One region of the Tindallia texcoconensis genome, then DNA from elsewhere that is predicted to be linked to it. Evidence: riboswitches for the same ligand, from Rfam matches in the RefSeq annotation. Region 1 holds a riboswitch; the other holds the start of a gene.

What was found. Region 1 has a riboswitch for lysine ahead of ACZ47N_RS10165 (aspartate aminotransferase family protein). Riboswitches for the same ligand answer to the same signal wherever they lie in the genome.
Region 2: linked by a shared signal. The riboswitch ahead of ACZ47N_RS01615 (aspartate-semialdehyde dehydrogenase) and the one ahead of ACZ47N_RS10165 (aspartate aminotransferase family protein) in region 1 are both predicted to bind lysine.

What each region holds. Positions count from the first base shown of each region.
Region 1 covers NZ_AP042431.1:2,250,519-2,267,100, reverse strand. Annotated here, with positions in the region: gene ACZ47N_RS10175 (M20 metallopeptidase family protein) at 1-354, opposite strand, end outside; gene ACZ47N_RS10170 (SurA N-terminal domain-containing protein) at 687-1,469, opposite strand; gene ACZ47N_RS10165 (aspartate aminotransferase family protein) at 1,631-2,887, opposite strand; lysine riboswitch at 2,988-3,170, opposite strand; gene ACZ47N_RS10160 (exodeoxyribonuclease III) at 3,273-4,022, opposite strand; gene ACZ47N_RS10155 (phosphoribosylaminoimidazolesuccinocarboxamide synthase) at 4,189-4,869, shown strand; gene galE (UDP-glucose 4-epimerase GalE) at 4,932-5,942, opposite strand; gene panF (sodium/pantothenate symporter) at 6,097-7,593, opposite strand; gene ACZ47N_RS10140 (YhdT family protein) at 7,610-7,942, opposite strand; gene ACZ47N_RS10135 (ketopantoate reductase family protein) at 7,954-8,919, opposite strand; gene panB (3-methyl-2-oxobutanoate hydroxymethyltransferase) at 8,913-9,776, opposite strand; gene ACZ47N_RS10125 (hydrolase) at 9,971-10,513, opposite strand; gene ACZ47N_RS10120 (cyclodeaminase/cyclohydrolase family protein) at 10,636-11,256, opposite strand; gene ftcD (glutamate formimidoyltransferase) at 11,292-12,197, opposite strand; gene hutI (imidazolonepropionase) at 12,233-13,501, opposite strand; gene ACZ47N_RS10105 (urocanate hydratase) at 13,627-15,651, opposite strand; gene ACZ47N_RS10100 (BTAD domain-containing putative transcriptional regulator) at 15,725-16,582, opposite strand, start outside.
Region 2 covers NZ_AP042431.1:315,259-331,840, reverse strand. Annotated here, with positions in the region: gene ACZ47N_RS01660 (WG repeat-containing protein) at 1-444, shown strand, start outside; gene ACZ47N_RS01655 (lytic transglycosylase domain-containing protein) at 437-1,192, shown strand; gene argC (N-acetyl-gamma-glutamyl-phosphate reductase) at 1,388-2,425, shown strand; gene argJ (bifunctional glutamate N-acetyltransferase/amino-acid acetyltransferase ArgJ) at 2,456-3,697, shown strand; gene argB (acetylglutamate kinase) at 3,712-4,572, shown strand; gene ACZ47N_RS01635 (acetylornithine/succinylornithine family transaminase) at 4,624-5,817, shown strand; gene ACZ47N_RS01630 (PilZ domain-containing protein) at 5,941-6,315, shown strand; gene ACZ47N_RS01625 (lysophospholipid acyltransferase family protein) at 6,312-7,049, opposite strand; gene ACZ47N_RS01620 (carbon-nitrogen hydrolase family protein) at 7,157-7,984, shown strand; lysine riboswitch at 8,060-8,242, shown strand; gene ACZ47N_RS01615 (aspartate-semialdehyde dehydrogenase) at 8,371-9,372, shown strand; gene dapA (4-hydroxy-tetrahydrodipicolinate synthase) at 9,414-10,286, shown strand; gene dapB (4-hydroxy-tetrahydrodipicolinate reductase) at 10,322-11,050, shown strand; gene dapD (2,3,4,5-tetrahydropyridine-2,6-dicarboxylate N-acetyltransferase) at 11,081-11,794, shown strand; gene ACZ47N_RS01595 (aspartate kinase) at 11,798-13,027, shown strand; gene ACZ47N_RS01590 (FAD-binding oxidoreductase) at 13,058-14,161, opposite strand; gene ACZ47N_RS01585 (RnfABCDGE type electron transport complex subunit A) at 14,176-14,763, opposite strand; gene ACZ47N_RS01580 (NADH:ubiquinone reductase (Na(+)-transporting) subunit D) at 14,763-15,392, opposite strand; gene ACZ47N_RS01575 (FMN-binding protein) at 15,385-16,002, opposite strand; gene ACZ47N_RS01570 (RnfABCDGE type electron transport complex subunit D) at 15,999-16,582, opposite strand, start outside.

The DNA.
Region 1 (16,582 bases):
TTTAGCCGCTACCATCAGCATCGCCGTGTGGCCATCATGACCACACGCATGCATCTTCCCTTCATAAACCGACTTAAAAGGAACATCCGTCTTTTCCTCGATAGGCAGTGCATCCAAATCTGCCCGGAGCATCAGTACGGGTTCAGGCGAATTGCCTTTCAAAACGCCTACTACACCAGTTTCAGCCACCATCTCTACTTCTATTCCACAATCTTGTAAATAAGATGCTACTATGCTGGAAGTGCGGAATTCTTGAAACCCCAACTCCGGATGTTGATGAAAATCTCTTCGCAGCTGAATAAGTTCTTCTTTGAAACTCTCTACTTCCTTTTTTAATATGTTTTTTAGTCCCATCCTTTCCCCTCTTTCTTTTCGGTCCTTTATCCGAGCAACATCCTTCGAAAAATCAACCTAGGAATATCTTATTAATCAAATGAATCCCACCAGTAACCTGAATCATTTTCTCTTTTCTCACGATAACAGTGGTTCTTTCCTACATGCTCTGTAGTTCAGAAAAATAGAAATGCCTAATCTCTTAAGACATACTTTCTGTTTATCATACGATTAACTGCTTTATGATGTCAAGCAAAATTCGAACTTCATCAACTCATCTAAATATTGCAATAAATCTAGGGTGATGACAAAACCATATAAAAAAACACCCCATTCAAATGAGGTGTTCATCTTTAAATAAGTATTTCTATTTCACTGGCTTCCATCAGCTCATCAACCATCTTCATGTGATATTCCTGTTGTTTTTCCATGATGATTTGATGACGCAAATCGTCTTTCATTTCTTCAAAAGACGGTAGTTGCATCAACTCCATCTCCTCTTCGGAAATCTCCATCTCTTGCTGTTGAATCATTGCCATTTGCTGTTGATGCTGCATTTCATAAAAACTATAGTATTCCCTTAGCTCATCTTCTTCCACGACCACATCTGGACTTTCGTCTTCTAGCAACGCTTCCACTGTGAGTTCAGTTCTCAAGGTTTGTTTCAATTCCATTTCTGTATACAAATTTTCTTCCATGGTCTGTTCAAACTCTTCTTCTGAACCAAAATGATCCTTAATCGTTTTCAGGTCATTCTCTACCTCTTCATCCGTCACTTCTATATTGCGTTTTTGGGCTTCTTGCATAAACAATTGCTGATGGATCAGATACTGAATTACCTGATCTTTTATCTGAGCTTTCACCATTTCTCCTTCTTCGTTGTCTTCCAACACCATTCCTTGGTTTTCATTGGCTGCGATCATTCTGTCAACCTGTCTTTGAAACTCCATCTCATAGATTTCTTCTCCGTTAACCAACGCCACTACTTCGCCTTGATCCACTTCAGCCGCTACTTCGCCTTGATCCACTTCAGCCGCTTCTTCATAATCTTTTTCCTCTGCTGAGTCGCCACACGCTGTAAGCATCACTACCAAAAGTGCCACCATTATTAAAAACCCTTTTTTATTGAACTTCACTTGATAACCCCTTTCCATATCCTTTTTAAGCATGAAGGCTATTTTAACATAGAATAAGTAAACTTTCAAACGAAACTCTAAATTGGTTACAATAGAGCTGAAAAAGCCCTTGTCGACAAACGTTCTGCTTCGACAAGGACTCAACTCTTCAAGTAATGCTTTTATTTTTTCTGCGGAAACACCTGATGGGTATGCTTCAACGCTTCTTCCATTGCACCCAAGGCATCTTTTAAGTCTTGATCTGTGTGGCGATGACAAATATAGCCATGGTGATATGGCTGAATAAATAAACCTCTACGGATAGTCTCTGTATAGAAAAATTTCCTTCTTTCCTTATACTGATCATCCACTTTATCAAAAGTAATGTAAGGCATAGGAGGAATTCCAGACGCCGTTGCAGGCACGTCAGATTCTTGTACGATTTTTTCCATTTTGCTAAGGAAATCTTCTCCCCGCTCCCAAATGCTTTCTAATACATTATCTCTTTCCAGAATATCGATACACTTCATAGATGCCTGCATTTCTAAGCTGTTCGGAAAGAAAGTAGAACTGATAAATACTTCTTTTTCAATTACTTTCATGATTTCTTTTTTCCCAACCAGTGCACTAATAGGGTAACCATTGGCCATTGCTTTTCCAAAGGTAGAAAGATCTGGTGTTACTCCGTAACGCTGCTGAGCTCCACCCATGGCAACACGAAAACCGGTGCGTATTTCATCAAAGACCAATACCGTTTCATATTTATCTGCTAATTCCCGAACTCCTTCTAGGTATCCAGCCGGAGGTTCTTCTACAGGAGCAGAAAGTGGATGACCCACTGGCGTAAGCACAATACAAGCCGCATCATCGCCATGTTCTTTTAAGGTTGCTTCTAATGCATCTAAGTCTCCATAAGGAAACTCTACGGTCATCTTTTGAATTTCTTCTGGCACCCCACCTGGAACTTCTACACACCAATCATGCCATCCATGGTAACCACAACGCAGAACCTTGGTTTTACCATTGAAGCCTCGAGCTACTCTAACCGCCATGGTGGTAACATCCGATCCAGTTTTAGCCAGCACAACCATCTCTGCTGATGGAATCAAACGAATAAGACGCTTCGTCAGTGTATTTTGTATCTCTTGTACTAAGGAAAAACAAAAACCTTTTTCCATCTGTTCAATGACAGCCTGATTTATTTCTGGCTCTCTGTATCCCAGGATAATAGGCCCATATCCACAAAGCATATCAATGTAATCATTTCCATCCACATCGACAATATGCCCGCCATATCCTTTTTCAATGAAAATCGGATATTCACCTTCTACAAAGTTGTATGGACGTCTAATACCTAGCAATCCTCCAGGCGAAACTTCTTTAGCCTCTTCAAACATCTTCATCGACTTCTCAAGGTTTAATTTTGGTACACTGTTCATGAAATAACCACCTTTCTTTTCGCTGATTATTAACGTACTCAGGCTTTAGGCATCAATGGTTATGGGTATAAAAAAAGCCATCTACGTAATGATGCCTCATTACATAAATAGCTCTCCATGCACAGAAAACGGCATGACAACAACCCAGGACTGTCCTGACCTGTCAAGAACCCACCGCACACCAGTATTGTTCTTTCGGCAGTCAAAGCCTTCACCAGAATCGTCGGAGGTGTGCCTCCTTATCATTTTCCGATTACCCTATGACCGCTCCTCTATTTATGATACCACATGCCTTTTGCTTTAATTGCTGTTAAAAAAGTAACCACATTTCCAATATCTATTATAGGCCACGCATTCCTCAATGTCAACACTCATTCCCTGCTGCTCATAATTCAAGCATAACAGGACAATGATCACTTCCCATAACGTCTGCATGGATTTCCGCTTTTTTTAATTTGGACTGAAGGGTTTCGGACACAATAAAATAATCAATTCTCCATCCAGCATTCCGATCTCTCGCCTGCCTCATGTAAGACCACCATGTATAGGCACCTTCTTTCTCTGGATAAAAATATCGAAAGGTATCCACAAATCCAGTGTTTAAAAGCTGTGTCATTTTTTCGCGCTCTTCTTCCGTGAATCCTGCATTGCGACGATTGTTTTTGGGGTTCTTTAAATCAATTTCTTGATGCGCTACATTCAAATCACCGCATAATACCACAGGCTTTTTTTCATCTAGGGTCATCAAATAGTATCGAAACACATCTTCCCAATCCATTCTGAAATCCAACCTGGTTAGCTCTCTTTGTGAGTTGGGAGTATAGACATTCACTAAATAAAAATCTTCATACTCTAAAGTAATGACTCTACCTTCCCCGTCATAAGCATCTAATCCAAGTCCATATTGAATGGATAATGGCTTTATGCGACTAAAGACAGCAGTTCCAGAATATCCTTTTTTTTCTGCAGAATTCCAATACTGTAAATACCCTTCCAGTTCCAGATCGATTTGATCCGGCTGTAATTTTGTTTCCTGAAGGCAGAATATATCTGCATTAACAGCATTAAAATAATCCAAAAATCCTTTTTTAACACAAGCTCTTAACCCATTTACATTCCACGATATTAATTTCATGGTCCACCTCTTTCGTCTATTAAGGTTGCATTTCGTGTATTCCTATTGTACCTTACCATGTTCTCATTTCACTGGCAAGTACCCTCGAATAATCCTAAACATTGAAAAAATCATCATGATAGAGCATAATAGAATCAAGACAATAAGGAAAGGGGTTTTTTTCACAGTGAAACGAATTTATACAGGAAAAACAAAAGATGTATTTCAGCTGCCCAATGGATTTATTTTATTGAAGTTTAAAGACGATATGACAGGTAAGGATGGGGTCTTTGATCCTGGCTCTAACGAAATCGGACTCTCCATAGAAGGAGCTGGCAAGTCTGGGCTTCGACTGAGTAAGTTTTTCTTTGAAAAGCTTCACGAAAAAGGCATCCCCACTCATTATATAGATGCAGACCTGGATACTGCTACCATGACAGTGAAACCTGCCAACCTATTTGGTAAAGGCTTGGAAGTAATATGCCGCTATAAAGCAGTCGGTAGTTTTTATCGGCGTTATGGCCAATATGTAGAAGAAGGTCAACCTTTAGATGCTTTTGTGGAAGTTACCTTGAAAGATGACCATAGACAAGATCCGCCTATTTCAGAAGACGCTCTGGAGATGCTGGGCATCCTCTCTAAGGATGAGTACGTCTCCCTCAAAGAACTGACCAAAAAAATTGCATCCATTGTGAGAGAATTAATGGAAGCCAAGGGACTAACCTTATATGATATTAAGTTTGAATTCGGAAGATCCAACGGAGAAATTGTATTAATCGACGAAATTTCCGGTGGCAATATGCGTGCCTATGAGAAAGGCCGACAAATAACCCCCTTTGAATTGGAAAAAATCCTTTTACAAGTCTGAGAGCTGGCTTCCCAGCCAGCTCTTCATGAATCCTTGCCAGACTACAAAACAAGAAATTCAGTTTATCGGTAACCATTCGGGTTATTTTGCTGCCAGCGCCATGCGTCACAGCACATATCCTGAATGGATTTTTTTGCCTTCCAATCCAATTCTTGTGCAGATAAAGATGGATCAGCGTAACAACTAGCAATATCTCCTGGTCTTCTTTCTGTTATTTCGTAGGGCACACAAATACCTGTTGCTTTTTCAAAGGCATTTACAATATCCATCACGCTATAACCAATTCCCGTTCCAAGATTATAGGTCTTCACACCGGTATCTTTTTTAATTTTTTCCAAAGCCCTCAAATGGCCTTCTGCCAAATCCGTTACATGAATGTAGTCCCGGACACCAGTGCCATCCGGCGTATCGTAGTCGTCCCCAAAAACCATTAATTTATCTCGTTTCCCTACGGCTACCTGTGTAATAAAAGGCATCAGATTGTTAGGCAACCCCTCTGGATCTTCTCCTATTTCACCGCTTTCATCCGCTCCTATGGGATTAAAATATCGAAGTAGTGCAATCCGCCACTCGGGATCTGCTTGATGCATATCCCGAAGTATTTCTTCAATCATCCATTTCGTTCGACCATACGGGTTCGTTGCCCCCGTAGGCGCTTCTTCAGAAATAGGCACCCCTTCTGGCCTTCCATAGACAGTCGCCGACGAACTAAAAACCAATGTTCTTACGCCAAAAGATTTCATCGTTTCACACAAAATAAGAGTGCCTGTAATATTATTGTGATAATACCAAAGAGGCTTTTCCACAGATTCTCCCACTGCTTTTAAGCCTGCAAAATGAAGGACTTCAGTAATCTTATTTTCTCGAAAAACCTGATTTACTACCTTAGGATCCAGCAAGTCCCCCTGATAAAACACAACAGATTTACCTGACATCTTTTCTATTCTTTTTACTGCTTTCACACTACTGTTGGACAAATTGTCTAATACCACTACTTCGTAGTTTTCCTTTAGTAATTGCAAGCAGGTGTGGCTACCAATATATCCAGCACCTCCCGTAACTAAAACCGACATATTCTTTCTCCTTCCTATAGGTTGATTTATAGAAATCTACCTGTTTTCCTTCAATTTTAACCTATCCATCCTCTAATGGCCACCACCTAAAGATCTTCAAGTTCCTCTCCTAGAAATAGGCTTTCCCACAATTTTACATTCCAACTCCCATCCCCTAAATACCCCAAAACAAATCCATCACTTCATCATCCGGTGCTTCCGTACATACGCTTACCAACACAAAAGCAATCAATGATAAGACTAAAGGCAATACAATATTATGGGTCCCAAATGGTCTTACCCATATGTTGTCGAACAGAATATAGGATCCTGTACCCACGATAATAGAAGCCAGGGCACCAGATGCATTCGCCCTTTTCCAATATAGCCCCAGAATAACCGTCCAAATAAAAGTAGAAATGAGTCCTGCGTTGGCATAAAGATTAAGCCATACCATCAATGGTGGCGGATTAAAAGCGATCATAAAAATAATAACTCCCACCACTACCGTAGCCCCATAACTCACTTTAGCGGTAAGCTTAGCGTTGTTTTTAGCTTTGGGATTTATATAGTTTGTGTAAAGATCATTTACCATAGCCCCTACAACAACCAAAAGCTGAGAGTCTACGGTGGACATCACCGCTGCCAGCGGACCTGCTAGAATGATCCCTGCAATCACACTAGGAAAAAGTTCCGTCGTTAAAATGGGAACCACCAAATCTCCCGCTTCGATGCCTGGAACCAAAACACTGCCAAAGGCACCTACAAAATGCATGCCCAAGAGCAAAACCATGGATACCACAGTGCCATAAATAATGCCATTCTTCAGGCTTTTGCTATTTTTATAACTCATGGCTCTTGTAGCTACCTGCGGAAGTCCAACAATTGCAAATCCAACCAAAATCCAGAAAGATGTTACCCATGCTTTTGTCATAAAACCTTCTTCAATCCCATAAGGAGTAATAAGGCCCGGATCTTTTGCATACATTCCTTGGATAATATTGCTGACTCCACCACCAGCCATAATGGTAGCAATTAAAAGAACAATCGTTCCAATGGTCATCACAATTCCCTGCAAACTGTCCGTAAGGGCTACGGCACGAAATCCTCCTATGGTTGTATATGCTAAAACCGTTACCGCAAAGAAAAATAAAGCTGCTTGATAGCTCAATCCAACAGAGCCTTCTATCAATCGAGCAGCGCCTATCCATTGAGCACTCATGGCGGCAATAAAAAAGAATATAATTGATAGCGAAGAAAGAATAACAATGGCTTTACTCTGATACCTAGCCCGTAGAAAATCCGTCACGGTTACCGCCTCAATTTTCCTTGCGATAATTGCAAATTTTTTACCCAAAACTGACAAAGTAAAGTACCCGGTTGGCATTTGACTCATGGCAAGAAATACCCAACCAAGACCAAAGGTATAGGCAGTACCTGGCCCTCCAATAAAGCTGCCTGCACTAAGATAGGTAGCCACCATTGTCATGGCCAAAACAAAACCACCCAGGTCACGACCACCCGCCAGATATTCTGTTAAAAACCCACTGGGACCTGCTTCATTATCCTTCCGTGCTTTGGAAACATAGCCAAGGCTATAAAATCCAATGCCAAAAACAATAGCAAAATATCCCACCAAGGCCATCAAGACTCCATAATTCACAGTTTCCATTCTACTACCCTCCAGATCATTCCAAGTTTTTCTTTATATGAGCAGCTTCCTCTTTGGTTATTTTTCCTAAAGGCATCTCTTTATAATACCTAGAGACCATCAAAATAGTTAATCCAGTAAACAAGACCGCCCCTGCAATACAGCTCATAAAAAACCATGCAGGAAACCCTAAAATATACCTGTAATTTTCGGGAGGTCCAGAACCTAGTCCATATCCCCATGCATACCACCAAATAAGGTTTAAAAGCCCTAAGCCAACTCCCATTAAAGCTTCTCGATTGCATTGCTTGTATCGGGGATCCTCCACAAATACCTGTCCTTTTTTTCTTTCTTTGGATTCTATCTGCATCAAAACCCTCCTTATTCTTCTCTTTTCAGCTCCTTAGTTCTATCAAGGTCACTTAACAGCCATGATTTTTCTTTTGCTTTCACCAGCAACTCTACGGTTTCGTTGTAGGGTGTTGGAACCCCTAGTGAGTGGCCTTTTCTCACAATAGCACCATTGATGTATTCGATTTCTGTTTTTCTACCTCTCTTCAAATCCTGGAGCATTGAGGATTGATTGTTCCCAGTTGCTTTAGCAACTGATTTAACATGTTCCAGCGGCAATTTATGAGATATCTTTATATTCTCATGCCTAGCCACTTCTTCCGCCTCAGCTACTAAGGAGCCCATTAACTTTTGAGTTTCCTCCATTTCTAGTAATTTTCCATTTTCAATTTCCAGAATAGCTGTTAACCCATTGATCCCCACATTCACCAGTAGTTTATCCCACATTATTTCCTCTATATTAGGTTTAAGTTCTGTCTCAATCCCTGCCTTGTTGAATATGGCAAGGATTTCCTTCACTTCTTCCTCATTTTCACCCTCTACGCATCCAATAAAGGTTTTCCCTTTCCCCGCATGTATTACTACTCCTTTATCTTGCATGGTCGCGCCATGGGCCGTTGTTCCACTAAGGATTTTATTCTTGGGTACAAAACAGCTAATTGCCTCAATATTCCCTGCTCCATTTTGCAATGTCAATACTCGAGTATCTTGGTCTATCAAGTGCAAACAAGGAGCAAAAGCAGATTTGGTGTCATAGGCTTTTACAAAAAGAATGATTAAATCCATTTTTTCTGTAAGGCTACTGGCATCGGTCACAGCCTCCATGGATATTGTCTTTCTTTCAAGGCCATCCATTACTGTCAATCCTTTTTCCTTAATAACTTTCACATGTTCTTCCCAGGTGTCTATCAAGGTAACCTGACAATCTATCCTTTTCAAAAGATACCCATAGAGACATCCCATGGCACCAGATCCTACAATGGCAATTTTCAACACTCTTCCCCTCCTGCTTTTTTTGAATGAAACCGCTTCCTCAACTCTTCTTGGCTTATACCACCAAATGTATGCTTCTCTTCCGGAAATTGCCCTTCCTGAACTTCTTTCTTAAATTCTTCCAGACCACTCACTATTTCTTCACCCAAGTGTCTATATTGTTTGACAAACTTTGGAACAAATTTTTGAAAAAGACCAAACATATCATGAAAAACCAAAACCTGACCATCGCAATATCGTCCACCACCTATCCCAATAGTAGGTATGGTCACGTTTTCCGTAATGAGTCTCCCTACTTCTTCAGGGATTGCTTCAAGAATCAATCCCCATGCTCCAGCTTCTTGAAGCTGATATGCATCTTCTAGAAGGATTTCAGCTGCTTCCACCGTTTTTCCTTGAACTTTAAATCCACCTAGTTTTGATATCGTTTGAGGTGTAAGGCCAATATGTCCCATAACCGGAACGCCTGCATCAACTATGGCTTTAACAATTCCAGCAACTTCCTTGCCCCCTTCTAGTTTGACCGTGTCACAACCACCTTTTTTCATAAACTTAATGGCATTTTTAACTGCCTTTTGGGGAGATATTTGATAGGATCCAAAGGGCAAATCTCCCACAATAAAGGCATCAGGTGCACCTTTAACAACTGGTCGAATATGATGCAGCATTTCTTTCATGCTTATGGATACCGTGGTTTCCTCTCCAAGAACCGTCATCGCTAAGGAATCTCCCACTAGAATCACTTCAATGCCAGCTTGATTTGCCAGTACTGCTGTTGGATAATCATACGCCGTTACCATGGTTATTTTCCTGCCTTCTTCTTTCATTTTCTTAAGTTTTTGGGTGGTTATTTTAGACACACTCTCACTCCCTTTTTTCGTATCACCTACTTGATTCGAATATATCTTAGCATGAATTGGCCCTATTTTCTATGAATTACTAAAATCATCTGTTTTCATTGGGCACAAAAAGGGTGCGAGTCGTTATCACTCGCACCCTTTTTTCTATGCATTCATTTTCATTCAAAGATTCTACGCTTTTATTTTACATGCCCTTATTTTACTAATTTAGAAATTTTCTTAAAGGTTTCTGTTCCAGCGTAGCGACATAATTCAAATAGAATCGACTCACAGCTTACGATCAATGCGCCTTCTTGAATCATTCTTTTCATGGCAATGTCTTTATCTGCTGTTTTACGAGATGAAAGACAGTCCTCTACCACCACTGGCTGAAATCCTTTTTCTTTTAAATCGATAACTGTTTGCAACACACAAACATGAGCTTCAATTCCTGCTACTATTACTTGTTTTCTTCCAGTTTGATCCATTGCCTTTTGAAACTCATGGTCATCCCAGCAGCTAAAAGCCATTTTTTCAAGAGGCTCCCCTACATCTAAAACCTCTGTTAGTTCAGGTATCGTTGGACCAAGTCCTTTTCGGTATTGTTCCGTCACAATCATAGGAACTCCTAAGGCTTGCAATCCTTTAATAAGAATTTTTATTCGTTCAATAAGATCTTTGTGGTTTTGAACATGAGGTGTTAACTTTTCTTGCATATCAATGATAACCGCCGCTGTATTTTCTTTTGTTAATCTCATTTTTCCACTTCCTTTCATAATGATTCACACCAGATTAATACCCTCAATGAGAATAGTTCAAAGGCAAAAGCCTTGCTCCTAGGAGCAAAGCTTAAATGATAACAAATAGATATACTTTAAATCTAGTCTAGAACAACCTGTTGAAGAATTTGTTTTTCTTGAATCTGCGCCTGTTCTTCTAAACTTGCAGCTTTTTCAGCCATTTCCTTGACAAAACTTTCGTCTTTAATACTTCCCAGGTTAATCTTAACATTATACAGAGCCGCTAAAATGGCTGTACGTCCCATCATTGCAGCAACAGCTCCATCTGTAATCGCATTGCTATTACCTTTTTGTACTACTATTTCAATATCAATCATCAGTTCCATTACAGTTTCAGCAATACTCATTGGAACTCTTGCAGCTTCTTTTGTCGCCTGCTGGATCGCTTCTTTTCTAGATTCTTTTTCTTCATCCGTTTCTTTTGGCATTTTAAAGCAAGCCATCACACCATTAAAAGATTCAGCATCTTTATCAATCAATTCAATCAACTGATGACGTGATGCATTCACTCGCTCATGAATTTCTTTCATATGTGCTTCAACTTCTAAATACTTCTTCTTGCCAATGGTTAGATTTGCTACCATGGCTGTCAAAGCTGCTGCTGTGGCTCCACTCATAGCAGCAATGCTTCCTCCACCTGGAACGGGAGCATCCGATGCTGTTTCCTGCAAAAAATCTTTTACACTTTTATCCGCTAACATATATATCACCTTTCCTTTCATAGATTATAGGTTTTCTATTCCATTAAAGATGTTTCTAATACTTGTTCCATGGTGAACTCTTCCAAGCGTAAATAGTAAGCAGCAGAATCAATTAACGCTTCCATAGGAACCGCTCCAACAATTTCACTTCCTACCACATTAACACCATATCGCTGAGCTTCAATTTTAACTAGTTCAAACACTCTATATAGGGCTGTTTTGCTGTAATCCGTCATATTCATGGAAACTTGAACAATCCCTCTGTCTTTTAACTCAACGCCCATTCCTTTGCAGTAACGCAACCCTCCACTAAGATGTCTCACCTGCTTAGCAATTTTATCCGCTATTGCTAAATCAGCAGAGTCTAGGTTGATATTATAGGCCACTAAAGGCATACGTGCTCCCACTGCGGTTACTCCAGTTTGAGGAGGCATTTCTGTGGGACCAAAATCCGGCTTCCATTCAGGTTCTTTAATTTTTGCTGCCATAGCTTCATATTGACCTTTTCGAACTTTTGCCAAGTTTTCTCTACCTGGTGTCTTGGCTGCTTTTTCATATAAGAAGATTGGTTGGCCATAGGTTTCTGCAATTTCTTTGGCCACACTTTCTGCCAACGCTACGGTTTCTTCCATGGTAATATCTTTGATTGGTACAAAAGGCACCACATCAGCGGCACCCATGCGAGGATGCTGACCTTCATGCTTTGTCATATCAATTAGTTCATAGGCTGTTCCTACTGCTTTCACCACGGCTTTTTTCATGGCTTGAGCTTCGCCTAAAGCTGTGATAACGCAACGATTATGATCTTCATCGCTGCTATAGTCTAATAATTTTACATCCGCAGTGTTTCGAAATGCATCTGCAATTTTTTCAATAATACTCTGATCTCGCCCCTCACTAAAGTTTGGAACACACTGCACAATTTGTTTTTTTTCACTCATATTACTTCCTCCTTATGTCCTTGATTATTTTCAAATTATAAAAGTTTATGCCGGTTATCCATTACTAGTATACCATCTTTTATGACCCTTTCAACAGAATTAACACCTATATGATAGGCTAAGAAATGGTAGGAAGCATCCTGCAAAATAATAACATCTGCTTTTTTACCAGGATCTAGACTTCCTATTTGATCTGCCCTGTCTACTGCAGCAGCTCCATTAATAGTCAAAGCTGTAATGACTTCTTCTGGTGTCATTTTCATATAAAGGGTTGCTAAGGCAATAATAAGTGGAATAGACTCTGTATGACAACTCCCTGGATTAAAATCCGAAGCCAATGCTACAGCACAATTGGCATTGATCATATCTCTGGCTCTGGCATATGGTTCTTTTAAACTAAATGCGGTTCCTGGTAATAACGTTGCCACTACCACTTTTTCTGCCATGGCAGCAATACCCGCATCCGAGGCTTGTAGCAAATGATCAGCCGAAACAGCTCCTACTTCAGCGGCTAATTCCGCTCCCCCCAGTGGCACAATTTCATCTGCATGCATTTTTAGTTTAAAGCCCATTTCAGCCGCTGCTGTCAATAATTTTCGGGACTGTTCAATAGTAAAGACGTTTTTTTCTGTGAAAATATCGCAGAATTCTGCTAGATTTTTTTCTTTTACTTCTACCAAACTTTCTTGAATGATTTTGTCAATCATTTCATCTTCTTTGCCTTTATATTCTTCTGGCACGGCATGGGCTTCCATAAACGTAGGAATCACATCCACCGGATGTTTTTCATTAATCCTTTTCATGACCTCTAGCTGTTTTAGTTCTGTTTCTTTATTAAGACCATAGCCGCTTTTTCCTTCCGCCGTTGTGACACCAAAAGACAACATAGACGTTAGTCGCCTATAGCCATTTTCATAGAGTTCCTCTTGGGTTTCTTCTCGGGTGGCTTTTACGGTGCTAATAATACCGCCTCCACGATTCATAATATCCATGTAGTCAACACCGTGCAACCTCCAGGTGAATTCCTCCGCTCGGTATCCGCCAAAAACAAAATGGGTGTGGGAGTCAACGAAGCCAGGAAGCACCGCCTTTCCCTCTGCGTCTACCACTTCATATTGGCTCTGATCTACACCCTTTAGAAGATCTTCTTCTATTCCAACAGATTGAATGATGCCATCTTCTATGATGATAGCTCCTTTTTCAATAATATGCAGTTCTTCCATTTCTTTCCCTTGTTTGGCATGATGACCGCTGCAGGTTACCAACTGACCTGCGTTTTTTATGATCATTTTACCTTTCTTCATACGTATCCCTCCAGTAAGTCTAGTGATTAATGAAACCATCATAAACCAAAACTCGTCCTTCATAGCCAGAAGCCTTTACCTTGCAATCAATTTGCAAAGTAAAGACTTCTCCACTTTTGTACTAGTTACGTTAGTTTCTCAGCTACTAGTTTTGTCACCATTTCATCATCTGCCAAATAGGGTAGCGTGATGTGATCCTGACCCTTATTCAGTTCATTGTACTCCATACTAGTTGTCAAGGCATTTTCATTGGTAGCCCAGGCACGTCTTGCAACACCGCCCATAACATCCCACAACATGGCAGTTTCAAGAATTTTATCGGCTCTACGGCTGCCATCTAATACCATTCCAAATCCTCCATTAATGGATTTTCCAATACCTACGCCTCCCCCGTTGTGAAGGGCTACTAAGCTCATTCCTCTTGCTGCATCGCCAGCGAAGCACTGTGTAGCCATATCTGCCATGATATTGCTGCCATCTTTAATGTTGGAAGTCTCTCTAAAAGGCGAATCAGTTCCACTTACATCATGATGATCTCTCCCTAGCATTATGGGGCCAACTTCGCCCCTCCGCACCATTTCATTGAAACGGAGAGCTATATTGGTTCTGCCATAAGCATCCTGATAAAGAATACGAGCTTGACTTCCTACCACCATTTTGTTCTTCTCTGCATCTCGAATCCAGACATAATTATCTCTATCTTGTCCCCTACGCTCTGGATCAATGCATTCCATGGCTGCTGCATCTGTTTTTCTTAGATCTTCTGGGTCACCACTGAGGCAAACCCAACGGAAAGGACCATACCCATAATCAAATAATTCTGGCCCTAAAATATCTTCCACATAGGAAGGGAATATAAACCCATCTTTTTCATCTACACCATTCAAAGACACTTCTTGAACACCAGCATCAAAAACAGCTTTCAAGAAAGCATTGCCATAGTCAAAGAAATAAGTTCCTTTATCGACTAGTTTTTGAATAACTTTAAAATGAGTCTTCAGGGTTTCGTCTACTCGCTGAATAAAAGTTTCTCGATCATTTTTTAGCATCTGCGTTCGTTCTTCAAATGTCATGCCCTGTGGACAATACCCACCTTCGTAGGCAACATGGCAGGAAGTTTGATCAGAAAGCAGATCAATTTTAATGTCTTTTTCTACAGCATAAGCCAGTAAGTCCACTACATTTCCATGATAAGCAATAGATAGTGGTTTTTTATTCTTTTGAGCTTCTTTTGCCCACCTATAAACCTCTTCTAAATCTCCACTCACTTTTTGAACCCATCCTTGATCATGCCGTGTTTTAATTCTGGATTCATCTACCTCCGCAACAATCCCTACGCCGTTGGCAATCTCTACAGCTTTTGGCTGAGCACCACTCATTCCACCCAGTCCTGAAGATACAAAAAGAATACCCTCTAAATCTTTGTCATCGGCGAGACCCATCTTCAACCTCGCAGCATTCAGCAGCGTATTAAACGTTCCATGAACAATACCTTGAGGGCCAATATACATCCATCCACCAGCAGTCATTTGACCGTAGTTAGCAACACCCATCTGCTCTGCAATATCTTGATCTTTTGCGTTATCAAACATACCTATCATCAACGAATTGGTAATAATCACCCGTGGGCTGTCTGGCTTAGACTTGAAAAGCCCTACTGGATGTCCAGAAGAAACAACAAGAGTTTGATCCTGAGTCAGTTCTTGTAGATACTTTTGAATCAAAAGATACTGCATCCAGTTTTGACAAACTTTTCCTGTTTCGCCGTAGGTAACCAATTCATAGGGGTAAAGCGCCACCTCAAAATCCAAATTATTATCCATCATCAATTGAAATGCTTTGCCTTCTGTACATTTCCCTGGGTATTCATTAATTGATTTTGCTTTAATATTTCCTTCAGGACGAAACCGATAGCCATATATGCGTCCCATGGTCAACAATTCATCCAGAAACTCTGGAGCCATCTCCGCATGGTACTCCTCTGGAATGTATCGCAATGCGTTTTTTAACGCTACCTCCGTCTGAGCTGGTGTTAGCTTAAACCCTCTGTCTGGAGCCCTTCTAATTCCTTCAAGAAATGATTTCTTCTCTGGCAGGGGGCCTTCTAGCTTAATCGTCATAGCTTGCCCAATATTTTTTCTATCTAACATAGTATTCGCTCCTTTCATCCATTCTTCTATGGCATATATTCCTATTGTTTTCCTTTATTATACGGCGTGAGCGTCAATAAAGTGTCGAAGGGCTGTCTAGTGACTGATTTAATTCATAATCTGAACTTGTCTTATCTGCATTTTCTCTAATCCCTTGCAAATAAAAATCTGGATCTTTCGACAAAACCCCTTTAAATGTTTTTTTCAACCCCTTGTCTTCCCTCATTTTTTTTGCAATCATCCAACAAATTCGATAGTGCGTTCCTATTTCATATGGATTCTGAAAACGTTCAACACAAACAGATGCTTCTTTAAAGTATTGAAGAGCTTCCATTTTTCGATCTTTTTTTAGAAGTATGACTGCCATACATCCATAAGGTATCGATTTTTTCCACAAACAGTCTGAATGTTTATAATATTCAATATATTTGCAAAAACATTTCTCTGCCTCATTCCACTGGTTCGTATCAAAGTATAGTTTCCCTAAGTGCACATAGAAAACCGAGAGACCTTTTTTCAATTTCTTTTTTTCGCATATAATAACAGCTTTTCGATAATGGGTCATCGCTCCTTCTAGATCCCCCACTAGTCTACGACATTCTCCTAAAAAACTATAACAAGCTGCTATATTTAAAATGTAGGGATGGATATGGTCAGCGCTTATAAAGAGCTTTAGGGCTTTTTTAAAATAGCCTTCCGCTTCATGATAATTTCCTGTCATAATTTTCATTTTACCCTTTAATCGAAAAAAAATTGCTGTCTCTTCCTTTACATTCAAAAACTCATTATTTCTAAGGACTTGAAATGCTTTATGAATACAACGTCTCATTTCCTCAGGTCGCCGAATGTTTATGCAATAATAGATGGCATGCTTATAGCCCTGAAGCATGGTTTCTGGGTTGTTGATTTTTTCTGATTTTTCGATCATATT
Region 2 (16,582 bases), 1.1 Mb from region 1:
GGAGAATTACTCATTGAAGCTATTTATGAAGAAGCAGACATCTTTAATGAGGACAAAGCTGCTGTACGATTTCAAGGGAATACTGGATTTATCGATAGAAATGGCACTTGGGTCATTGCACCATCATTTGAACACGCTTTTCCATTTCATGATGGAAGAGCTGCGGTAAGGATAGATGGATTATGGGGATTTGTGGATAGAGAAGGTAGTTTGATCATTGAAACGATCTATGAAGATGTGCGTAGTTTTTCAGAGGAGAGGGCGGCTGTCAAGCAAAATGATTTGTGGGGCTATATTGATACCATCGGGGATATGATTGTGAGTCCGCAATTTAAAAGAGCCTGGAATCATTATGAGGGAGTAGCACAGGTAGAAACGGAAATGGGAACAGGGTATATCGATAAGGAAGGGTCGTGGATTTGGAATCCTAGATGGTATGAGTAATTCTATCAGAGGATTGATCTTGTGGGGTCTTCTATCTGCTGTAGGGATATTGGTAATGATCTTTTATATTCCGTTGGTTCTTAAGGATGATTTAGAGCAAAAAGAGCTGGTGGATTCCTCAAGAAGGCAAGCATTATTATTGCATCACAGTGTTGCTAACCCTATGGAAGAACGCCAATCTGATTATCTTCGAAATGTATATCATCCTGGTTTTCATCCAGAACATTTGCTAACTGCTGAAGAGCATCGATTGTTGCATTTTATTCAACAAGAAACTGGTATGAGTCATGAAGAAGTGTGGACACTAATGAGACATTGTGACAATAAAGGACTATCACTGTGGCTGGTGATTGGACTGATTCATGTGGAAACGGGAGGAAGATTTGAAAATGATCTTGTAGGAAAAGATCAAGATCGCGGTTATATGCAAATCACTCCCATAACAGAAAAGCATTTATTTCAAGAGTACGGTGAGTTGTGGACATTTTCCTATAATCCAGCAGATATTTTTGAACCTTGGTATAACTTAACTTTAGGAACTAAATACTTACAATATATTATGGAGAGGGTCATAGAAGAAGAAGGTGAAATGAGTTGGCATAGAGTTTTGGGAGAGTACAACCGTGGACCAGTGGGACTGCGACGCCACTACCAATGGAAGAATACGTATAAAACAGTCTATTCAGAGAGAATATTACAGAGAAAAGAAGAATGGATAGATAAATACGAAAGCATAAATATACATTGATATTTATAAGCAAAGTACAATAGCTAATAATAAACGTAAAAATGAAAATTTAAATAATGAAACAATGATTATAGTTATTATTGATTTGCATAATTAAGCAGTTTCCGTTATAATGGAACAAATTATTTGCATATACGCCCAAAAACAGGCACATTGATTGTAATTAGTATTTTGTTGGACAGAAGGAGGGAGAGAATGTTAAAAGCAGGAGTGATGGGAGCCACTGGATATACAGGAGCAGAGCTTGTACGATTGCTAGAAGATCATCCAGAAGTTGAATTAACCTTTGTGGATTCAAGAAGTTATGAAGGAATGCTGTTAAGCGATGTGTATCCAAATTTAAGAAAAAAAGTGGATAAAAGATGTCGCTCTGTTGAGGTAGAAGACGTTCCAAAGGATACGGATGTTGTTTTTTGTGCATTGCCCCATAGGGTGAGTCAAGAAAAAGTGATTCCTTTAATGAATGCTGGTTTTAGAATTGTGGACTTTTCAGCTGATTTTCGTATTCGAAATGGCAAAACCTATGAAAAATGGTACCAGATAGAGCATATGGATCATAAAGCCTTAAAGAAAGCTGTATATGGATTGCCTGAATGGTACGTCGATGAGATCCGAAACGCAAATTTAGTAGCGAATCCTGGATGTTTTCCAACAAGTGTTTTATTGCCCCTGTTACCATTAATCAAAGAAAAAATGGTAGCGGTTAAGACGATTATTATTGATTCTAAAACTGGCGTATCGGGGGCAGGTAGAAGCCCCTCTGGAGTCAATGTTTTTTCGCAGGTTAACGAAAATGTAAAAGCTTATAATATTGGAGGACATCGGCATACTCCAGAAATAGAACAGGAAATATCGCTAGCGGCGGAAAAAGATCTGAAAGTCCTTTTTACACCGCATTTGGTTCCGATGGATAGAGGTATTTTATCTACCATCGTTCTTCCTAGTGATAAATTGACTCACAAAGAAATAAAACAATGCTACGAACAATATTATGGAGATAAGCCCTTTATACGAATTTTAGAAGAGGGAGTGCTTCCAGAAACGAAAGCAGTTAGAGGATCCAATTATTGTGATGTTGGATTTAAATGGGAGTCAAGAAGTGGGAATCTTGTTATTGTGTCGGCGATTGATAATTTGCTTAAAGGTTCATCTAGTCAAGCTGTTCAAAATATGAATTTAATGTTTAATTTAAATGAAGCTGCAGGAATTCAATCAATGTCTATGTGGCCATAAAGAAGCAAACTTTCAAAGGAGTGAAATGAATTGGCAGAAGAAAAATTTCCTGGAAAGGAACTCATCAACGGAACCATAACAGCCCCTAAGGGCTTTGTGGCAAGTGCTGTAAATACAGGGGTTAAAGAGGACGGACAGTTAGATTTATCCATTATACTCAGTGAAAAGCAAGCAAAGGCAGCTGGGGTCTTCACACAAAATATCGCAATGGCAGCACCGGTGATTCTTAGTAAAGAAGTGATTAAGAATCACCGGTTAAGAGGAATTGTTGTTAATAGTGGAAATGCCAATGCATGCACTGGAAGTCGCGGAATGGAAGACGCAAGAAAGATTCAAGAGACAGCGGCAAAATCCCTTGGAATTGCTGCAGAAGAGTTAGCGGTGGCATCTACAGGTGTTATAGGAATACCTTTACCAATGCAGCATATTTTAAAGGGAATTCCAGAAGCTGTTGACAAGCTTGGAAAAGAAGGTGGTAAAGAAGCGGCAGAAGGAATTAAGACCACGGATACTACGAATAAAGAAATAGCAGTAGAAATTGGAATAGATGATAAAATCGTTAGGATTGCAGGCATGGCAAAAGGTTCTGGAATGATTCATCCTAATATGGCGACCATGCTAGGTTTTATCACAACAGATGCGGATGTGGAGTCGCAATTTCTTCAAAAAACACTAGAAGAAGTAACGGAAAGCACTTTTAATATGATTAGTGTAGATGGGGACACTAGCACCAATGATTCGGTGTTCCTGCTGGCTAATGGAATGGCAAACAATCAAGAAATCCATGAGCTTCATCCAGATAAAGAGATTTTTAAGCTGGCATTGCAGCAGGTGAGCGAGTATTTAGCAAAATCTATTGTTCGAGATGGAGAAGGTGCTTCGAAATTTATTGAAGCAGAAGCTAGTGGTTTTCCAACGGTAAAGGATGCTAGAAAAGCAGCTAGAACCGTTCTTAGCTCTAATCTAGTTAAGACAGCTATTTTTGGTGGAGATGGTAACTGGGGAAGGATGATCTGTAGTCTTGGTTACTCAGGGGCAGCATTCTCTATGGATAAGATAGCATTAACCCTTGGGAATGGATCTGGTGAAAGGATAAAAGTCTTAGAAAAAGGGCTTCCTCTCGAATATGATGAAGTAAGTGTAGAGAATTTGCTGGATGATAAGAATATTTATATCCTTATTGAAGCCAACAATGGACCTGCTTCGGCGAAAAGTTGGGGTTGTGATTTAACCTATGACTATGTAAAAATAAATGGTTCATATCGGAGCTAGGGGAGGCAGTTGGAATGAAAGAGAATAAGACCGTAGAATTTAGTCCAGACGCATTGCTTCGTAGCCTTCCTTATATTAGGGAGTATCATAAACAAATAATCTTAATAAAATATGGCGGAAATGCTATGGTTAACGAAGTTTTAAAAGAGCAGGTTATTAAAGATATTGTTTTTATGAAGTATGTAGGGATGCGCCCAGTGGTAATGCATGGAGGGGGTCCTGAAATTACTAAGATGCTAGAAATCATGGGGAAAAAGACGGAATTTGTCAATGGATTACGTGTAACGGATGAAGAAACCATGAGTATTACTGAAATGGTTTTAACAGGGAAAATTGCGAAAGAATTAGTAGCAATGATAAGTGCCTATGGAATTAAATCCATTGGCATTAGCGGTCAAGATGGTGGGCTTATAGTATCTAAACAAAAAGATCCAAAACTGGGTTTCGTTGGTGATATCAAAAATATTAATCCAGAACTGATTTACGATTTATTAGAAAAAGATTATATACCAGTTATATCCTCTATTGGATGCGATGAAAAAGGCCATCGCTATAATATAAACGCAGATGAAGCTGCCGGTAAAATGGCCGTGGCACTCCATGCATCCATGCAGATCATGTTGACCGATATTGAAGGCGTTATGAAAGAGGATAAAAACGGAATAGAAGTAATTCCAGAGTTAAGTATTGAAGATATTGATCGATATATTGACCAGGGAGTTATTACAGGAGGCATGATTCCGAAAGTAAAATGTTGCTTAGAATCCATTAGGGATGGGGTTAAAAAAGTTCATATTATTGATGGAAGAAAAAGCCATTCTTTGTTATTTCAGGTGTTTTCTGACAATAGCAGCGGAACCGTGATCAGGAAATAATATAAATTGAATAGAAATAGATGGGATTAAAATACAGGAGGATTAAGCGTCATGATGAAAAATGATTTTATTGCTGCCAGTGAAAAACTATTTATGAATACCTACAAACGTGTACCGGTTGTATTTGTAGAAGGAAAAAATTGTCGGTTGGTAGATTCGGAAGGGAAAAAATATTTGGACATGGTAGGTGGACTAGCGGCTTCTGGAATGGGCCATTCGCCAGATTATTTAGTGGAAGCCATTCACAAACAGGCAGAAAAGGTATTGCATGTGACAAATTACTATTGGAATGAACCACAGTACGAACTAGCAAAACTATTGGTGGAAAACTCTTTTGCAGATAAAGTGTTTTTTTGCAATAGTGGAGCTGAGGCCAATGAAGCGGCAATAAAGCTGGCTAGAAAATATGGGTATAAAAACTTTGACAGTCCTAAAAGTGAGATAATTACGGTCAGCGAGTCCTTTCATGGGAGAACCTTGGGAACCTTATCAGCAACGGCGAACGAAAACTATCGGGTAGGATATAAACCCCTTCCAGGCGGTTTTAAACAAGTACCATTTAACGATGTGAAAGCCCTGGAAGAATCGATCACAGAAAACAGTTGTGCCATTATGTTTGAACCGTTACAAGGAGAAGGAGGATTGACACCAGTAACACAGGAGTATGTTGATAAAGTCCAAGAGTTGGCTAAAAAATATAATATATTGATTATCCTTGATGAGATTCAATGTGGATTCGGTAGAACTGGTACTATGTTTGCCTATGAGCAATACAATATAAAACCAGATATTATGTCTTTGGCTAAAACTATGGCAGGAGGCTTTCCTATAGGTGCCATAGTAGCAACGGATAGGGTTGCTGAAGCATGGCAGCCTGGAGATCATGGAACGACATTTGGTGGAAATCCTTTAGCTTGTGCAGCTGGAGTGGCAACTGTACAGGAAATTATTAGTCAGAAAATTCCAGAAAAAGTTGAGAAAGATGGTGCTTACTTACGTGAGCAGCTAGAAGCACTAATGGAAAAATATACGTTTGTCACTAAGCTTAAGGGAAAAGGGTTGATGATCGGTTTGGAGCTTTCTTTTTCAGGGAATCTAGTGGTAGAGAAAGCTTTTGAAAAGGGATTGATAATCAATTGTACAGCTGGGAATATCCTGAGGTTTCTTCCTCCTATGATTATTTCTAGAGATGAAATAGATGAATTTATTAAGATTCTAGATGATACTTTTAGTGAAATGAAATAGAAAAACCTCCTCCTTTGTGAGGAGGTTTTTCTGTAATAAACGATAAAATGCTTACAAGAGGGGGTATAAAGAAAGTGTAACGGTAGTATGGTCTGTAGAATTCAAACTAGGGAGTGATAAATTGTGGATGAAAAGCGTCAAGTAACCCGTATTGAATTTCATATTAAAGGGACCATTAAAGGGAAAAGCAAGGAAATTTCTGGAGAAGTTAGTGACTTAAGTTTAAAAGGTCTTTTTTTACAGGTGGACCAATCGACAGATGAATTTTCATTACAAGAGGAAGTATCCATTGAGATCGACTTATCAGATCCTTCCTTGGATGTTTATATCCAAGGAGATGGAAAAATTGTGCGGATAGAGGAACATGGCCTAGGGGTTCATTTAGAGCATATAGACATAGATTCTTTTACTCATTTAAAGAATATTATTTCTTACAATGTCGGCGATCATGACAAGGTGATGGATGAATTCATTGATACGATGGTGGATAAAAATTAATCAATTGATAAGAGTTTACTGCCACCTACCTCTTGGTTGATGGATGAAAAAACATCTGCTAGCAATTGACTAGTGGATGACTCTATTACCTGATCTTCATCAATTAATGGAAGGATTTTGACTTGGACCTTAGCAGGTCTAATGCGATTGTTTGTCTCAAAAATATCACAGGTGCCCTGAATGGCCACCGGCAAGATAGGGACCTGTGCTTTTTGTGCTAATTTCAGGCTACCTGGCTTAAAAGCGGACATTTGATTTTGTTTACTTCGTGTTCCTTCTGGGAAAATAACCATGGATTGGCCATTTTTTAAATTTTTTTGTGCCTGTTGTATGGCTTTCAAAGACTGGCGAAGGTCTTTACGATCAATGAAACTGCATTCGATGAGATGCATCCACTTTGAAATAACGGGCACTTTTCCAAGTTCTTTTTTTGCAACAAATCCCATAGGAAGAGGGATGGTGCTCACTAGGAGAGGGATATCAAAATAGCTTTGATGATTACTAACGATTAGGACAGGTCCTTGGGTCGGAATGTTTTCGGTGCCAGTGATGTGGATTGTGCTACCAGACTTATTGAGGATTCGCGTAGACCATTTCTGACCTACTTGTTGGGTTAACGTTCGTTTTTTTATAATTTCTCCTTGTTTATTCAATTTTTCAGCTCGTTTTGCTATTAAAATGATGTACAATAGATATAGAAGAAAATCTATCGTCCAGTAGATAGTTCGAAGCATAGGATACGTCCTTTCTTTATTTAAAATGATGATACCATCATTTTATCACAAAGCAGTCGTTGGACAAAGTTTATTAAATTGAAAAAAGGAAAGAGGAGGATCGGTTTATGAAATCCTATAGGCTGTCCATCTGTCAGATGAAAGTACTGGATAAAAAAGAAGAGAACTTGTATAAGGCAGAAAAAATGATTCGGAAAGCTGTTTCCGTTGAAAAAGCAGATATGGTTGTCTTGCCAGAAATTTTTAATTCGCCTTATAACACAGAAACAATGGTAAGGATGGCAGAAGAAGATGGTGGTATAACGACGAACATGCTATCATCTTTGGCTAAGGAACTTGAAATCTATTTGATAGGGGGATCGATTGCTGAAAGAGAAGATACTGCAGTATATAACACCTCATATAGTTATAACCCTAAAGGAGAATGTATTGGAAAACATAGAAAGATTCATTTGTTTGATGTAGACATAGAAGATGGTATTCGATTTGTCGAATCAGAAGCTTTAATGGCCGGAAACGAAATCACTGTTTTTAATACAGAATTTGGAAAAGTGGGTGTAGCGATTTGTTTTGATATGAGATTTCCAGAACTTATCAGACTAATGGCTTTACAAGGAGCTGAAATCATTATTGTTCCAGCAGCCTTCAATACCATTACTGGACCAGCACACTGGCACGAAACGATTAAGATGAGGGCAATTGATAACCAAGTATTTTTTGTTGCAGCATCACCAGCTAGAAATGAAGAGTCGACCTATCATGCTTATGGCTACTCTACTGTATGTGATCCCTGGGGGACTGTGCTGAAAAGCGGAAAGGAAAAAGAAGCAATTATATCAGCAGACATTTATCCAGAAAAAATACTGGCGATACGACAGCAATTACCGCTTTTGAAGCTTAGAAGGCATGATTTGTATGAAGTGGTGAAAAAATAGAATCCCTAAATGATCTTGACAGCACTTTTTGAGGTATGATATCATAATTCATAGTATTTCAAAAAATTCATTATATTTATCGATAGAGGTTGCGCTGAGAATCATTAGAGGTCAGGTGAAAAGAGGGAAGCACTCGATACTGATAGTCGAAAGGTCTAAGCGCCGAAGTTTCTGGTATTGCTATCATTTCAGAGACTGGGGGTAATTGCGAAGAGCGTTGCCACTGTCATGGTAAGCCCATGGAGTGCTATTGAAAGACAAAGCCATTTATGATACATTGGAGAAAATACTTCGGAATGGTTTTTGTTTTTTATGTACGTGCAACTCCCGGGATCCTTTGCCGGGAGTTTTTCTGTAAAATGATCAATAATTAGGAGGAATCAGGAATGGGACTTCATATTGGCGTTGTAGGAGCTACTGGAGCTGTAGGTAGAAAGATATTGGAAGTGTTAGAGGAAAGAGATATTGAGATTGAGCGTTTACGTTGCTTTGCTTCAGAAAGAACTGCTGGAGAAAAACTAAACTGGAAGGATCGGTCTATTACCATCGAATTGTTGACAGAAGAAGCTATGCAGCAAGCCTTTGATTATCTTTTGTTTTCCGCAGGTGGGGATATTTCAAAAAAATATGCGCCCATTGCTCGAGATGCAGGGAATACGATTATCGATAATTCATCCCAGTGGAGAATGACGGAGGGTGTGCCGCTGGTTGTGCCAGAGGTAAATGGACATATTCTGCGAAATTACAAGGGTATTATTGCGAATCCAAATTGTTCTACCATTCAAATGGTCGTAGCCTTAGCGCCGCTGCATCGAATTTACAATATGAAGCGTATTGTTGTTTCTACGTATCAAGCCGTATCGGGAAGCGGTCAAAAAGCCATTCTGGAATTGGAAAACCAGATGAAAGACAGAGAGTATCCTTTTCAAGTATATCCTAAAAGGATTGCAGCTAATTGCTTGCCTCATATCGATGTTTTTCAGGAAAATGGCTTTACGAAGGAAGAGTTGAAAATGGTGTATGAAACGCAAAAAATTCTTAATGATGACGACATACAGATAAATGCAACGACGGTTCGTGTCCCGGTTTTTTATGGCCACAGCGAATCTATTACCGTGACCTTTGAAACCGCACCACGTTTATTGGAAGTCAGGGAATTGCTGAAAAATGGAGAAGGAATTATGCTGATGGATAATCCGGATGCCTTGGAATATCCGACGCCTATAGAAGCAGCATCTACAGACCATGTCTATGTAGGACGAATTAGAAAAGATCTTTACGATCCTTGCACGTTATCTATGTGGATTGTAGCGGATAATTTGCGTAAAGGTGCGGCTACAAATGCGGTTCAAATTCTAGAAAAAATGGAAATGTTAAAGGATCAATAGAGGCATAACGTAAGATTTAAAGATGAAGGAGGAAAACAAACATGTTTAAAGGAACTGGAACAGCCATTATAACGCCTTTTTCTCAAGGGAAGGTAGATCTTCATGGATACCGAAACTTGATTGATTTTCAGATTGATAATGATTGCCAGTGTTTAATTGTACTGGGGACAACTGGTGAAGCTTCTACTTTAACCAAAGATGAAAAGAGGCAGGTGATTGAAACGGCTGTAGATCATGTGAAAGGTAGAATACCCATTGTAGTAGGAACGGGTAGTAATAATACAGCAAATGCTATTGAGAACACAAAAGAAGCAGAAGTATTAGGAGCTGACGGAGCCCTTGTAGTAACGCCTTATTACAACAAGGCAACACAGAATGGATTAGTAATGCATTTTGAGGCAGTTGCTAAAAGTACAAAGTTACCGATTATCTTATATAATGTTCCTGGAAGAACTGGAGTAAACATTGAATCTTATACGGTGGCCAAGCTTTCGAAAGTGGATAATATTATTGGTATTAAGGAAGCATGTGGCAATATATCCCAAGTGTTGGAGATTAAACGGTTGGTTCCAGATGAATTTAAGATTTACTCTGGAAATGATGACAATATACTACCGATTTATTCTGTTGGCGGACATGGTGTCATTTCTGTCATGGCAAATGTGATTCCCAAAGAAACTCAGGCTATGTGTAAAGCTTTCGAGGATAGAGATATATCAAAAGCTATTGAACTTCAAGTAAAATATAAAAAATTATTCAATTTGTTATTTATGGAAGTGAATCCAATTCCAGTAAAAGCAGCAGTATCTTTCATGGGTATGGTAGGAAATGAGTTGCGATTACCACTGACACCTATGGAGACTGCTAATCAGCTTGAACTGAAGGAAGAAATGAAAAACTTAGGAATAGTTTAATCATAATTGTTGCCTTTAGGAAAGGGTGTGAAAAGATGAACCTATTAGTATGGGGAAAAACTGGTAAAATGGGAAAAATGATTATGGATATGGCGAGGGAAGATCCATTTTGGAATCAAATACAGGGAATTAGCTCACATGAGGATTGTGACAGTGATCTATTAATACCGGATGTGGTCATTGATTTTTCTCATCCAACAGCATTAGATCAGGTGTTAGCCTATGCGGATAAAAGAAAAATTTCGTTGGTAATTGGAACCACCGGATATACAGAAGAAGAGTTGAATAAAATTAAACAAGCGTCAAAGGCTTTGCCGCTGGTTTATGCAACGAATATGTCTCTAGGTATGAACCTTATGTTTTCTATGGTAGAAAAAGTGGCGGCGGTATTGAAAGATTCTGTGGATATAGAAGTGATGGAAGCACATCATAATCGCAAAAAAGATGCACCATCTGGTAGCGCTAGAACCATTGTAGAGGCAATTGAAAAAGGGTTGGGTGAAAAACGTAATCATGTTCATGGGAGAGAGGGTCAATGTCCAAGGAATACAGGGGAAATTGGTATCCATAGCATACGTGGTGGGAGTATCGTTGGACGGCATGAAGCAAGTTTTATACATGAACTGGAAAGTCTTACTTTGGTTCATGATGCACATAATCCGTCTGTTTTTGCAAAAGGAGCATTGGAAGCAGCCAAGTTTGCTTTGAAAGCAAAAGCGGGGTTGTATGATATGAAAGATGTCTTGGGGATAGAAGAATCATAAGTCCGATAAAACACACTGGAGGTAAGTGAAATGGAAGCAAAAGAAATCATTGCATATATTCAAAAAAGCGAAAAAAAAACACCTGTAAAGGTATATGTCAAAGGGAACCTAAAGGATATAGATTGGAGTGATTTTCCTGGTAAAAGTTTTATCAGTGGAGAAACAGCTGTGCTCTTTGGAGACTGGAAACCTGTAGAATCTTTTTTAGAGCAACATAGTTCTAACTTAGAAGACCAAGTGGTGGAATGGGATCGAAATATGTCAGGTATTCCTTTAATGGATTATAAAGGGATACCTGCTCGTATCGAACCAGGAGCATTCATTAGAGAAAAAGTAGAAATTCATAAAAATGCAATTATCATGATGGGTGCGGTTATTAATATTGGCGCAATTATTGGTGAAGGGACCATGATTGATATGAATGCAGTGATAGGTGGAAGAGGCATCGTAGGGAAAAACTGTCATATAGGAGCAGGTGCTGTGATTGCAGGAGTGGTAGAACCTGCATCTGCAACACCAGTAGTGATTGAAGATGGTGTTCTGATTGGTGCGAATGCAGTAATTTTAGAAGGAGTTCGAGTAGGAACTAACTCAACAATTGCAGCAGGAGCTATCGTAACAGAAGATGTACCTCCAAATGTTGTTGTTGCTGGAATGCCAGCTAAAGTATTGAAAAAATCTGATGATAAAACGAGGTCTAAAACAGGTATAGTAGATGCATTAAGACAGTTAAATGAGGAATAGACAATGAGCATTGTCGTACAAAAATATGGCGGAACTTCCGTGGGAACACCCGAAAAAATAATGGAAGTGGCAAAAAAGGTAATTCAGAAAAAGAAGGAAGGCCATCAAGTAGTGGTAATTGTTTCGGCTATGGGAAAATCGACTGATCACTTGACTGAATTAGCTAAAAAAGTATCTCAGAATCCAAATGCTAGAGAAATGGATGTGTTATTAACAACAGGAGAACAAGTATCTATTTCACTTTTGTCCATGGCTTTATGGGAGCAAGGAACGTCAGCCATTTCATTTACAGGAGGACAGCTAAACATTCGGACCACCTCTATTCATCAGAAAGCAAGAATTCTTGATATTGATGTGAGTAAAATTCATCAAGAGCTGGCAAAAGATAAAATTGTAGTAGTGGCAGGTTTTCAGGGGGTAGGAAAAGATCAAGCACTGACTACCTTAGGTAGAGGTGGAAGTGACACCTCTGCCGTTGCTCTGGCGGCGAAGTTGCAAGCATCTTGTGAAATTTATACGGATGTGGATGGGATCTATACAATGGATCCCAAAAAACTTAAGAATGCTAAGAAACTGGAGTCCATCGCTTCGGAAGAAATGATGGAAATGGCTAGTCTTGGTGCTGGTGTGCTTCACCACCGGTCGGTAGAATTGGCCCATAAATTTCGTGTTCCTCTGTATATTGCGTCGGCTTTTGATTCGGTTTCTGGAACGAAAATTGTGAATGGAGGCAGCAAAGAAATGGAAGAGAGTGTCGTTACAGGGATGACTTCTAGCCATTCGGATATTCAGGTTACGTTGATGTATCTGCCGGCTAACATGAATAGTTTACGCCGAATTTTCTCTGAAATGGCTGAACAGGAAGTGAATGTAGATATGATTTCTCAAATGACAGCTAGTAAAAATAGAATGCATGTAAGCTTTACTGTTCCGAGAGAGGACTCGGATGTAGCAAGAGGAATGATGGAGTCTTGGAAAAAAGAAGATGATGTTATTCAATGGGAAGTGAACGAAAATATTGTTAAAATGGCTATTGTAGGCTTAGGGATGAGGTCTCATTCTGGTGTTGCGGGAAAAGTTTTTGATTTACTGGCATCGAATCAAATTGAAATAAAAATGGTTACTACATCAGAGATTAATCTTTCTTGGGTGATTGATGCAAAAGATGAGCAAAAAGCCATACAAGCAATAGGAGAAGGATTTAATTTAGCGGATACAGAGATAGTGTTATAGACAATGCCCCTTTGAGAAAAGGGGCATCTTTTATCCAAATTCATCGTAGAAAATCACATCATCTGTTAATCCTTTTTCTTTGAGCTTTTTAACGGCTGAGTCAATCATTACTGGGCTGCCGCAAAGATACACTTCTTTGTTTTTTGCATCATGAAGGTACTTTTCGATAGAATCTGTGACTCGTCCTCGGTCTCCAGTCCATGGATCATCATCACTGAGTCTGGATAATACTGGCTTGTAGGAGAAGTTAGGAATTGATTTTTCAAAAGCCTGCATTTCATCTGCTAAAATCAAATCTTTTTCTGTTTTAGCACCAAAGAAAAAAGTTGTCTTGCGTTGGATACCCTCTTCTTTCAGCTGATAGAGGATGCTTCGTATTGGGGCGAGTCCTGTACCTACGGCGATGAGGATAATTTCAGCATTGCTATCTTTTTTTAGATAGAAATCGCCAAAGGGCCCATTGAACGAAATTTTATCGTTTTCGCTCAAAAATTGGTGAACATATGTTGTGACCAGGCCCTCTTCTACATAACCAATAATTAGCTCAATATTCTCTTTATTAGAAGCAGAAGATGCTAGTGAATAAGCTCGAAAGACTTCTTCTGGATTTCCAGGGTAAGGTGGAGCTAATAATTGTACATACTGACCTGGCTTGAAATTAATTTCTTGACCATCGGTAATTCGAATGCGTAAAAACCTAATAGTATTTGTTAATTCTTTAATTGTATCAACGACAGCCTCGTATTTTTTAGCCGTAAGAAGATCTTCAGGGATGCTAAGGTCCATGTTGGATTTAACTTTTACCTGACAGGATAATCGGACATTGTGTTTTTTATCTTCTTCCGTAAGAAAAGACGTTTCTGTTGGAAGAACAGGACCTGCACCATGGTTCACACTGCATTTGCAAAGTCCACAGGTACCTTTTCCACCGCAGGCTGAAGGCAAGAAAAGCTCCTGTTCATTTAGTGTACTTAGAAGTGTACTTCCGCCTTCTACAATGAATTCTTTTTCATTATTAATGGTAATAGAGCATTGGCCATAGTTTGCAATATACTGGTTGGCAAGTGTTAGCAATAAAGCTAAAGTTCCAGAAATACAGCTCATGATCCCTACGGTGATGATGATTTGCGTCATGTTTCAAGCCTCCTTTACTGTACATTGGCGATGCCTGAAAATCCGATAAAGGCTAAAGCCATTAAGCCGATGATAATGAGTGTAATACCTGCACCCTCAAGCCCTTTTGGAACAGGTGCGTTTTTGATTTTTTGGCGAATTCCTGCTAAGGCTACAATAGCTAGAGTCCACCCAACGCCAGATCCAAGTCCGAAAAATGCAGATTGTATCAAATTATAGTCTCGGATGACCATGAATAAAGATACACCGAGAATGGCACAATTCACAGTAATCAGTGGAAGAAATATTCCTAAGGAATAATACAATGTTGGAACATACCGTTCTACAATCATCTCAACTAATTGTACAAAGGCAGCGATTAAGATAATGAAAACAATAAAACGAAGATACTCTAGATCGTATGGAATTAATATGAGGTGGTAAATTAAGTAGTTAAGGATAGAGGTTCCAGTCAAAACGAATGTTACAGCTTGACCAAGACCCCATGCTGTTTTTATTTCTTTTGAAACTGCAATAAAAGAGCACATTCCAAGAAAGTTAGCTAGAATCATATTGTTGGTGAAAATAGATGCCATTAAAATGACCATTGGATTAATGTCCATTACTTAGCACCTCCTGTTGCGGGTTTGTTTCCATCTTTATCTGGAATATAAGTATTAGCAATCCAAATGAGAATTCCTAACATAAAGAAGGCACCAGGGGGCATAATCATAAAGACCCAATTGGTCCATCCTTCACCAAGTATGTTGATGCCGAATAATGAACCAAAGCCCAATAATTCACGAAAAAAAGCGATGAATAGCAATACACCACTGTATCCAACCCCAGAAGCAATGCCATCAATAAAGGAGGTTAAAGGCGGGTTGTTTTGTGCAAAAACTTCACATCGGCCCATGATAATGCAATTTGTTATAATGAGCCCAACGTAAGGACCTAAGGCGTCACTCATGCTGGGCCAATAGGCTTTTAGCACAATGTCTACAATAATTACATAAGCTGAAATAATAAGGGTTTGTACCATCATTCGAATATGTTTTGGCGTGAATTTTCGGATAATGGAAACAGTGAGGCTGGAAAATGAAGCAACAAAGATTAGGCCAATCCCCATAACCATTGAATTGATCATTAGGTTGGTAACCGCAAGTGCAGAGCAAATACCTAAAATTTGGCGAAAAACGGGATTGTCTTTAAAGACACCGAGAGAAAATATGTTTTTAATTTTTCTAATCATGCTTTAAAGCCTCCCGAGTTTCTGACATGAATTCTTGCAAATTGTTATTAAATATATCGCGTACAGCATTTGAAGTACCAGTAGCTCCAGAAATAGCATCAACTTGTGCTTTGGGATCAGGGGTATATACAAGGAACTTTTCTGACTCGTCAGGATCGATTTCTATTCCTCTGAATTGTTCCTTAAAGGATTCTTCATCAATACGGGCTCCTAGGCCTGGTGTTTCGTTATGAGATAGAAATTCAATGCCCAACACTTCTTTGAAATCCGTTGAAAGAGAGACTAACCCTCTTAGTTCACCCCAAACTGCGCTTCCTGAAATAGGAATAATATAGGCCATGAGCTGATTATTATGATCATACCCTTCAAAAATCTTTTTTCCATTGACTTCAATTTCTTTGACATGTGTTTCATATACCATGTTAACGTGTTCAGCATTTCGATTTTCTGGCATTTTATCTAAGACATAAAGAAATGAAAGTTGGTCGGAAAGCTGTTCGTTTAACTCAATTCTCTCGATGGTAACAGCGTTAATACTAGCTAAGACAGAGGTATAAATTACCGTAACGACTATCATGAATAGAATTGGTTTAAAACTGAACTTTTTCATGCGTTCACCTTCTTTCGAGAAGCTTGGTAGGCTTTTACGCCTTCGTCCATAATCGGAACAAAGGTATTCATAATGAGGACAGAAAAAGCTGCACCTTCAATAAAGATTCCGAAATGACGGATAGTGACGGTGATAATGCCAATTAAAAAGCCGTAGGCCCATTTGGCTGGAATGGTCTTTGGGGCTGTAATAGGATCGGATACAAAGTAGATAGAAGTAAAAAGAAATCCACCAGTAAAAAAGCCATATAAAGGATTTGGCACGTTCTCTATGCTGGACATAAAAAGAATACTGTGCATCGTTAAAAATCCAGTTAAAGATGCAAATATAGGCCTCCAATCAGTGATTTTTCGACTAAGAAGAAATAAACCGCCTATTAGAATGAGGATGGCACTTGTTTCTCCCAAGGAGCCAGAAGTATAGCCCCACAATACTTCGCTTGATGATAGCATTTCACCGGAAGAGCGGAAGGCTGGCATGGGAGTTGATTCCGATACGGTATCAAGAACTGGTGTTATGTATTTTGCAAATCCACCAGGAAACGAAGTGGCAGCATGATTCCAAGAAGCAGTTAGGTATT